Regions from separate parts of the Serratia sp. L9 genome, predicted to be linked through region 1. Evidence: predicted binding sites of a transcription regulator. Region 1 holds the regulator's gene; the other holds the start of a gene.
The links. Region 1 encodes Fur, which represses iron uptake genes when iron is present. Its sites were predicted from a motif close to ATAATAATGAGAACNACTATCAA; they were not measured.
Positions count from the first base shown of each region.

Region 2: the regulator Fur is predicted to act here: its motif matches at 2,289-2,311, upstream of ACQ86O_RS13080 (Nramp family divalent metal transporter).

Region 1 covers NZ_CP192591.1:5,194,491-5,199,677, reverse strand. The annotation lists gene ACQ86O_RS24735 (beta-N-acetylhexosaminidase) at 1-1,820, shown strand, start outside; gene fur (ferric iron uptake transcriptional regulator) at 2,125-2,571, opposite strand; gene fldA (flavodoxin FldA) at 3,093-3,632, opposite strand; gene ybfE (LexA regulated protein) at 3,844-4,131, opposite strand; partial or broken gene ybfF (esterase) at 4,382-5,151, opposite strand.
Region 2 covers NZ_CP192591.1:2,766,991-2,772,177, reverse strand. The annotation lists gene mgrA (L-glyceraldehyde 3-phosphate reductase) at 1-337, shown strand, start outside; gene ACQ86O_RS13085 (DUF2502 domain-containing protein) at 579-965, shown strand; gene ACQ86O_RS13080 (Nramp family divalent metal transporter) at 1,009-2,247, opposite strand; gene ACQ86O_RS13075 (NupC/NupG family nucleoside CNT transporter) at 2,630-3,817, shown strand; tRNA gene ACQ86O_RS13070 (tRNA-Ala) at 4,040-4,115, opposite strand; tRNA gene ACQ86O_RS13065 (tRNA-Ala) at 4,176-4,251, opposite strand; gene gltX (glutamate--tRNA ligase) at 4,474-5,187, opposite strand, start outside.

The DNA.
Region 1 (5,187 bases):
ACTTGGCTGTGCCGGGTGCCTATCAGTTGAAGATTGGAGAGAAAGGAGCGGTGATCACCGGCTTCGATCAGGCCGGGGTGTTCTACGGTCTGCAATCCATTCTGTCGCTTGTCCCGACCGACGGCAGCACCAAGATTGCTACCTTGGATGCCAAAGATGCACCGCGCTTCCAATATCGCGGCATTTTCCTGGATGTTGCGCGCAACTTCCACCATAAAGACGCCGTATTGCGCCTGTTAGATCAGATGGCCGCGTACAAACTGAATAAATTCCACTTCCACCTGACGGATGACGAAGGCTGGCGTATCGAGATCCCTGGCCTGCCGGAGTTAACCGAAGTGGGTGGCCAGCGCTGCCACGATCTGAGCGAAACCACCTGCCTGCTACCGCAATATGGCTCTGGCCCTGAGCCACACGGCGGTTTCTTCTCCCGTCAGGATTACATCGACATCGTTAAATACGCTCAGGCGCGCCAGATCGAAGTGATCCCAGAGATTGATATGCCTGCGCATGCCCGTGCCGCGATCGTTTCCATGGAAGCCCGCTATAAGAAACTGCTGGCCGAAGGGAAAGAGAAAGAGGCCAATGAGTTCCGCTTGCTGGATCCGACCGACACCTCAAACACGACTTCGGTACAGTACTTCAACCGCCAGAGTTACCTGAACCCTTGCCTGGATTCCTCCAAGAACTTTGTTGATAAAGTGATTGGTGAAATTGCCCAGATGCACAAAGAAGCCGGGCAGCCGCTGCAAACCTGGCACTTTGGTGGCGACGAAGCGAAGAACATCCGCCTGGGCGCTGGCTATACCGACGTGAAAAAGCCGGAAGCTGGCAAAGGCATCCTGGATCTGAGTAAAGAAGACAAGCCATGGGCCAAGTCTGAAGTGTGCCAGGCGATGATCAAAGACGGCAAAGTGGAAGATATGGAGCACTTGCCGAGCTACTTTGGTCTGGAAGTCAGCCAACTGGTGAAAGCGCATGGTATTGACAGAATGCAAGCGTGGCAGGATGGCCTGAAAGACGCCAAAAATGCCCAAGCCTTCGCCACCAAGAATGTTGCGGTCAACTTCTGGGATACTCTGTATTGGGGCGGGTTCGACTCGGCTAATGACTGGGCGAACAAAGGCTACGACGTGGTGATCTCCAACCCAGACTATGTCTACATGGATTTCCCTTATGAAGTGAGTCCGGACGAGCATGGCTATTACTGGGGCACCCGTTTCAGTGACGAGCAGAAGATCTTCAGCTTCGCGCCAAACAACCTGCCGCAGAACGCCGAAACGTCGGTTGACCGTGACGGCAACCACTTCACGGCCAAGAGCGACAAACCATGGCCAGGTGCCTATGGCCTCTCTGCTCAACTGTGGAGTGAAGTGGTGCGTACCGACCAGCAAATGGAATATATGATTTACCCACGTGCGCTGTCTGTAGCAGAACGTGCATGGCACCGTGCGAGCTGGGAACAGGATTACCAAGCTGGCCGTGAGTACAAAGGTGGTGAAACCCATCTGGTTGATACTAAAACCCTGGATAAGGATTGGCTGCGCTTCGCCAACCTGGTCGGGCAACGGGAACTGGCCAAATTGGATAAAGGTGGCGTGAGCTATCGCCTGCCGGTACCAGGAGCACGCATTATCGGTGGCAAACTGGAAGCGAACATTTCGCTGCCGGGCCTGGGGATTGAATACTCTACCGATGGTGGAAAACAGTGGCAGCGTTACGATGATAAAGCGCGCCCTGCGGTGACTGGGGACGTTCAAATCCGTGCGATCAGCCCGGACGGCAAACGCTTCAGCCGCGCTGAACCCGTTAAGGCATAAGCCTGAAGGAAGCCCGTCTGCGTGTCGGCGGATGGGCTTGATACCCGTTGTCTCTCAAGCCGTAGTGTCGTTAGCTGCTCCCAATGACCAGGTTCATCCGTGGCGTTGGTCCTAAGGGATGCGCAAGCGCGCCAACTTGAAACTCATCGGGTATATCGTTAAGTGTTGTAAGAAAGAAGTACTGCAAGTGCCAGATTTTAAGTCATCATTTTCCCCGGGCCTGTCCGGGGATTTTTTTGTCTGAAATATTAGGCATAAAAAAACCGCCGTAAAAAAGGCGGTTTCTGTGTCTGGCGAACCAGTCTTATTTTTTGTCGTGCAACGTTTCGTTTTCGCGGCAATCACCGGTTTCACAGTGGCCGTACAGATACAGGCTGTGATTGGTGAGCTTGATGCCGTGTTGCTTGGCAATATCACGCTGGCGAACTTCGATAGACTCATCGCTGAACTCGATAACCTTGCCGCAATCCAGGCAAATCAGGTGATCGTGGTGATGTTGCTGGGTCAGTTCGAATACGGACTTGCCGCCTTCAAAATTGTGACGGGTGACAATACCCGCGTCATCAAACTGGTTCAGCACGCGGTAAACCGTGGCCAGGCCAATTTCTTCACCCATATCTATCAGTTTTTTGTACAGATCTTCCGCACTGACGTGATGGCATTCCGGATCCTGCAAAACTTCCAGAATTTTGAGTCGCGGAAGCGTGACTTTTAAGCCAGCCTTCTTCAATGCGGTGTTGTTGTCAGTCATGCGGATTCAGTCCTGTTACTGTGCTAATCAAGTTGAGGCGTTTTCGCCTATGGCATCGGTCAGCACAAAGGGTTAATTGCGTCTCATTATAGAACCGGTTGCCGTAAATAGGAACCGCCGGTTGTTAACAAAGATATCTTTGTACTCTTATACGTTACATATGCAACGTCTTGATGGGTGGGATAAACCGATATCTCAGTCTACCGGAGTGACGTGAAAAGTTAAAAACTTGTGGTATCTATTATTATAATCCGTGATACCGATAACAGTCCACATACCCGTCGTCTTTCAAGCTGCAGCGTTGTTACCTGCACTCAATGACCAGGTCCATCCGTGGGCCTGGCCCTGTAAGGGCCGCTGCAAGCAGCGTTCAAATCTGTTCCAGACAGATTTGTCACCCCGGTGACTCACCGTAGCAAGCGCCGGGGGATGAAAGAACTGGGTACCTGGCTGCAACGCGAAATCCATAGGTATGTCAGTAATGCATTTTACCTTACGGAGCGTTGGTAGAGGCTGCAGGTTTAACCGATAATTTCGGCCAGGCTAAGTTCTTCACCAATCTGCTTAACCCAGGCTTCTACACGTTCGTTGGTCAGTTCAGGCTGACGGTCTTCGTCAATGGCAAGACCGACAAAGTGGTGATCGTCTGCCAGACCTTTGGACGCTTCGAAATGGTAGCCTTTGGTTGGCCAATGGCCGACGATGGCGGCACCGCGTGGTTCAATGATATCGCGGATAGTGCCCATCGCATCGCAGAAATATTCCGCGTAGTCTTCCTGATCGCCACAGCCGAACAGCGCTACCAATTTGCCATTGAAGTCGATGTCTTCCAGCGTCGGGAAGAAATCATCCCAGTCACATTGGGCTTCGCCGTAGTACCAGGTCGGGATACCAAGCAGCAGGATATCGAACGCTTCCAGATCTTCTTTACTGCTTTTGGCAATGTCGCGGATTTCTGCGACGTCGTTACCGTATTTTTGGTGAAGATGTTTTTGGATCATCTTGGCAATGTTTTCGGTATTGCCAGTATCGCTGCCAAAGAAAATGCCTACATGAGCCATATTACAGATAACCTTTTAATTCAATGGATTGTATTGCGTAAACGCGGCGTAAGGCGCTGCCATGGGCACTGAACCTCACCCGTAAATGCGTATCATGCCAGAAATTTGCCCTGGGGTTTTATCACGTTTATGCGATGCCCTGGGATCTAAATAACAGTGGGGTTGATCTGGCGTCATCCTTAACGCCGTGCCGCGCCTGCGGCAGTAGAGATCATGGTTCTGGCTGTTCTTCCGCCAGTTTTGCCAGCAGCATCTGTTCAATTAATTCGCTGCGACTGATATTGCGCTGGTCCGCCAGTTTATTCAGAGCATCTACCGCGTCCGCGTTGATTTTCAGCTCCACACGCCGTAAACCTCGCACTTTGTCACGCCGTAGCTGATTGCGCTTATTGATTCTAAGCTGTTCATCACGGGAAAGCGGGTTGGTTTTCGGGCGCCCCGGGCGGCGTTCATCTGCGAACAGATCCAGCGTCGTGCGATCCGTTTGTTCTTTTGCCATTGTTGCGCTACTGCAAGGGGGTTTGCATCAAAAAACGTTTTCACGCTTCCGGACGGTTCGGTTAACACAATTCGGGCCAATAAACCCTAACCCAAATTTACCGCCAGCCAGACGCTGATACCTACGTTGGACATGGTGGCAAAATCATAGCGCGCCATATTACCCCAGCAGATGGAGGGACGACAATGCTTAACTTGGCCGAAAACGCGCTAAGCCATTCTCTTTAGCGCGTTTTTTCGCCAGTTAAGATTCAGGCCTGGTCAATAAAGCGGTGGATGGCCCGTAATACCGCCTCGGGTTTCTCGGCATGAACCCAATGGCCACTACCAGCGACGACGTACGCACGAGCCTGAGGGAATTGGCGAGCGATGTCATCCCGGTAACTGTCTTGTACATACGGGGATAGCCCACCACGGATAAACAGCGTCGGATGTGGCCAAGGGGGATTTCCTGCCAGCCGATGATATTGGCGTATTGTTCAATCAACACCGGCAGATTGAAACGCCAACTTCCCGCATGGAAAGATTTCAGCAGGAACTGGATCACACCTTCTTCATCCAGCGTTTCACGCATCAACTGGGCAGCTTGTTGACGCTGAGTTATGCCTGCTTCGGTGACGCTCAGCAGAGCGGTAAAAATCTGGTCATGGCGGCGGGTATTGTAGTCCACAGGGGCGATATCGATCGCCACCAGCCGCTCGATTCGATCGGGGGCGATTGCCGTCAGTGCCATTGCCGCTTTCCCGCCCATCGAGTGGCCGATAACAATGGCTTTCTCTATCCGTAAATCATCTAGCAGCGTCAAAAGATCTTGCGCCATCGCCGGGTAGGTCATTTCTTCAGCGCGAGGGGAAAGCCCGTGATTGCGCAGATCGACTTTGATGACACGGTGATGTTGGCTCAGATCGCGGGCCAGCACGCCCAGGTTATCCAGATTGCCGAACAGACCGTGGATCAACACCACCGGAAGGGTTGCCGGCATAGCGGCCTCTGCGGCCAACGATTGATAATGTAATTTCATGGTGAAGTTTATAATTTGCAGGTAGCCCATTAGGTT
Region 2 (5,187 bases), 2.4 Mb from region 1:
CATCGCTTTCTCACCGCTGGCCGGTGGCGTGCTGACGGACCGTTATCTGCAAGGGATACCGCAAGATTCCCGGGCAGCAAGCAACAGCCGATTCCTTAACCCCGAACAGCTCACCGAAGAAAAATTGCAAAAGGTTGGCCGCCTGAACGCGTTGGCTGAGCAACGCGGGCAAAAACTTTCACAGATGGCGCTGGCCTGGGTGTTGCGTAACGATCGTGTCACTTCGGTGCTGATCGGCGCCAGCAAAACCAGCCAGATTGAAGATGCGGTGGGCATGTTGGCCAACCGAACCTTCAGCGCTGAAGAAATCGCCATGATTGAACAGATCTTGATGTAATCGCTTACAACCCGCCGGTGCCTGGCCGGCGGTTTTTTCACCCTCTGGTGCAGATAAATCCCAATTGCCCGGTATCCCGTCAATTTTCGGAATTACGCTGAAAGGCAGCCTCTTCCTGCAGCGCTAACATGGCGTCAAATACCCGTGGATTTAACCTGGCGTTAAAAACACCCTTATATATCCGGCCAGTTTAAATACTGATGAACGCGCTTCTTAATCAGTATTCGGCCAAGGAGCCTGCATGTTTAAACCTCTGTTCGTCGCCGCCATTCTGGCAACGCTTATCATGCCAATGGCACCAGCAGCCTACGCCGACAGCCTCAGCATTGATCTGATGCCGGGAGTTTCTCTGCGGATAGGAGATCGGGATAATCGGGGCAATTACTGGGACGGTTATGACTGGCGCGATCGCGACTGGTGGTATGACCACCAAGGGCGTGATTTAGGAGAGCGTAACCGCCATGGTTATTACTGGGATGGTTACAGATGGCGTGATAACGATTTCTGGCGCAAGAATTACTATTTCCATGATGGCCGCTACCGTAAATACGACAAGTATTATTACAAACACGATAAAAAGCACCATAGGGGAAAACACCATCACAAACATCATGATCATGATGATTAAATGCGCAAGGCCAGCATAACTCTGGCCTTTCTTATGGAGCAGATTAGAGAACGCTGCTAATCAGCAAATAGCCATTCAGGCCCACCACCACCAACACAATCAGCTTACCGGCGTTCTGAATGGTGCGGCTGTTGACCATATCCCCCATCAGCTCACGGTTACCGGTAAATGCCAGCAAGGGGACCAGCGCCAGGGCGATACCAAAACTCAGCAGCACTTGGCTCAACACCAGAATACGTGTTGCGTCCATCCCCAGCATAATCACGATAAATGACGGCAGCATGGTGACCACGCGGCGCACCCAGAGTGGAATATAAAAGCGGACAAACCCTTGCATGACAACCTGCCCAGCCAGCGTCCCTACCACGGTGGACGACAGGCCTGCGGCTACCAGGCTCAAACCAAAGATAGTGGCCGCCCCATTACCCAACAAGGGTTGTAACGTCAGGTAGGCTTGATCGAGATCGGCAATGCCGCTGTGGCCGTTAAAGTGGAAGGCGGCAGCGGCGGTTGCCATCATCGCCAGGTTAACAAAACCGGCAATGGTCATGGCGATCGCCACGTCCAGTTTGGTTGAGGCATAACGCTCGGCCTTGGAGTCTTTACCTGCGGTCTGTGTTAAAGAGGAGTGCAGATAAATCACGTGCGGCATAATCGTTGCCCCCAACACCCCCGCAGCCAGGAAGACCGCATCACCGTTGGGCAAATCCGGGACTGCCATACCTTTAAGCAAACCACTCAGCTGTGGCTGGGAAAATACCAGTTCGACGATATAAGCCGCCGCGACAAACAGTAGCAGGCCACCAATCACCAGTTCCAACGGTTTCTGGCCACGCTTTTGCAACATCAGGATCAGGAAAGTGGCGATACCGGTGAGGATCGCCCCTTCCAGCAAGGTTACGCCCAACAGCAGTTTGAAGCCGATCGCCGCACCGATAAACTCCGCCAGATCGGTCGCCATGGCGATAATCTCTGCCTGCACCCAATAAGCCCAGACTGCAGGGCGCGGGAAGCGATCGCGGATATGTTCAGCAAGGTTTTTACCGGTGGCAATACCGAGCTTGGCAGAAAGCAGTTGGATCAACATCGCCATGACGTTGGCCCATACCACCACCCAGAGCAGTGTATAACCGAAAGAGGCACCGGATTGAATATTGGTAGCAAAGTTACCAGGGTCGATATAACCGATGGCCGCAATAAAAGCGGGCCCCATCAGAGAAAGTTTAATCTTTCTAGACGGGCGGCTGGAGGTAGTGTTGTTAACCGCGCGACTGTTCAGCATATCGTGAAACCCTTACTAATTTTAAGCTCACCTTCATCTTTACCTAAATGATAATGATTATCAAGTGCATTTAAACATGATAATGCTTATCCCTGTGATAGCCAGCGACGAAGGTTTTATCGAACAGATCGCGTGAAATCTTGGCATTTTCTCTTACTCTATTTAGTAAGATTCAGAGCGTAATACGCTTAATGATCAAATTAGCACAATAATGCTACGAACGCGCAAATTTATTAACATCTTGATCTTTGGTGTTTTGGCGTCAAAGTTTAAGAGTATCCCCACTATGATTTTCTAGATTTGCAATGAATGTCTCGTTTTTAAACTTGGCGTTACATAAAATGACAGCCGAAATTCAGCCTGCCTCAAATTTGGAGCAAACATGTCCCATATCGCGCACTTTGCGTTGGCGTTAGTGGTGGTAGCGATCCTGGCATTACTGGTATGCCGCGACCGCAAAAGTATCCGCATTCGCTATGTTATTCAGTTATTGGTTATTGAAGTATTACTGGCCTATTTCTTCCTGCATTCAGAAGCAGGATTAGGTTTTGTAAAAGGGTTCGCAGCGCTGTTTGACAAGCTGCTCGGGTTTGCTGGGCAAGGGACTGATTTTGTGTTTGGCGGGATGGGTGATAAAGGCCTCGCCTTCTTCTTCCTGAAAGTACTGTGCCCAATCGTCTTCATCTCTGCGCTGATCGGTATTCTGCAATACATCAAAGTACTGCCCTTTATCATCCGCATCATCGGCACCGTGCTGTCTAAAGTGAACGGTATGGGCAAGCTGGAATCCTTCAACGCCGTCAGTTCACTGATCCTGGGCCAGTCTGAGAACTTCATTGCCTATAAAGATATCCTGGGCAAGATGTCTGAAAAACGCATGTACACCATGGCAGCAACCGCGATGTCGACAGTTTCCATGTCCATCGTGGGTGCATATATGACCATGTTGGATGCCAAGTTTGTGGTGGCCGCGCTGGTTCTGAACATGTTCAGCACCTTTATTGTACTTTCGCTGGTCAACCCATACGACACCAGTAAAGAAGAAGAGCTGCATCTCGGCAACCTGCATGAAGGCCAGAGCTTCTTTGAAATGCTGGGTGAATACATTCTGGCCGGCTTCAAGGTGGCGATTATCGTTGCTGCCATGCTGATCGGCTTTATCGCTCTGATCGCTGCGCTTAACGGCCTGTTCAGTGCCATCTTTGGCCTGAGCTTCCAGGAAATCCTCGGTTACTTCTTCTATCCGTTTGCCTGGATCATGGGTATTCCTAAGCACGAAGCGCTGCAGGTCGGCAGCATAATGGCGACCAAACTGGTTTCCAACGAGTTCGTGGCCATGATGGAATTGCAGAAGATCTCTGCTGAGCTGTCTCCACGCAGCCTGGGTATTCTGTCCGTGTTCCTGGTTTCCTTCGCCAACTTCTCTTCTATCGGCATCGTTGCCGGTGCGATTAAAGGGTTGAACGAACATCAGGGCAACGTGGTTTCCCGCTTCGGCCTGAAACTGGTTTACGGCTCTACCCTGGTCAGTATCCTGTCCGCTTCCATCGCCGGTCTGGTATTGGGCTGATAAGGTAACGATTTGCTCTACATCCCAAAACGCCCGGTGATATTCATCGGGCGTTTTGCGTTTTAGGCGGGAGGAGGATGCTGCTCGTTGTTGCGAAAATGAGGATGGCCGATTTCGTTTTAAGTTGCTGACAGTTTGTGTCTTTGCAGACTTTTTGCGCCAGCAGAATTTTGCACCAGCAGAATGCAAAAAGCCGACCCAAGGGTCGGCTTTTCAGAATGGTGGTGGAGCTAGACGGGATCGAACCGTCGACCTCTTGCATGCCATGCAAGCGCTCTCCCAGCTGAGCTATAGCCCCACAAAAGTGGTACGCTTTAACCGGCGTTACGGTATCCCCAACCTTTACTGAGAAAAAGGTTGGTGGAGCTAGACGGGATCGAACCGTCGACCTCTTGCATGCCATGCAAGCGCTCTCCCAGCTGAGCTATAGCCCCAATCCACAATCACAAAATCCTGTGAACGGGGCGCATGATATGAAACCCCCGAAATCCTGTCAACGGCTAAATTGAATTCCTCGATCAAGCGCTGAAAAAGCCGCCAAATCAGCACGTTTAAAGCTAAAAAATCGCCTTCCCGGGTAAAAATAAATCCCCCACAAAAAAAGCCCGGTGAATTACGCCACCGGGCTTTATCTCTCGCAAGGCGGGTTAATTCGTTTAAGCCTGCGCTTCGCGCTCCGCGATGTAAGCCAGGGCCTGATCGATACGTTTGAGAGAACGCGCCTGGCCAATGGCATGCACGGTAACGTCCATACCCGGCGACTGGCCGGCCCCGGTGACCGCCACGCGCAGCGGCATGCCCACCTTGCCCATACCTACACCCAGCTCATCCGCAGTGCCCTGAATGGCATCGTGCACGTTCTCAGGCGTCCAGGTGGTGATTGCAGCCAGTTTGGCACGCACGGCTTCCAATGGCTGGCGTGCTACCGGGCGCAGGTGTTTTTTCGCTGCGTCTGCGTCAAACTCGCTGAAATCCTGATAGAAGTAGTGGCAGGACTCCGCCATCTCTTTCAGTGTCTTGCAGCGTTCACCCAGCAGTTTAACGATATCTTTCAGTTCCGGGCCGTTACGGGTTTCAATCCCCTGCTGCTCAATATGCCATGCCAGATACACGGCCACTTCTTCAGCTGGCATATGATTAATGTAATGGTGGTTCAGCCACTGCAGCTTTTCGGTGTTGAAGGCGCTGGCAGACTTGTTGATTGCATCCAGAGTGAAGAACTCTTTCATCTCATCAATAGAGAAGATTTCCTGATCGCCATGGGACCAGCCCAGACGCACCAGATAGTTGAGCAGTGCCTGTGGCAGATAGCCGTCATCCCGGTACTGCATCACACCGACTGCGCCATGGCGTTTGGACAGTTTTTTGCC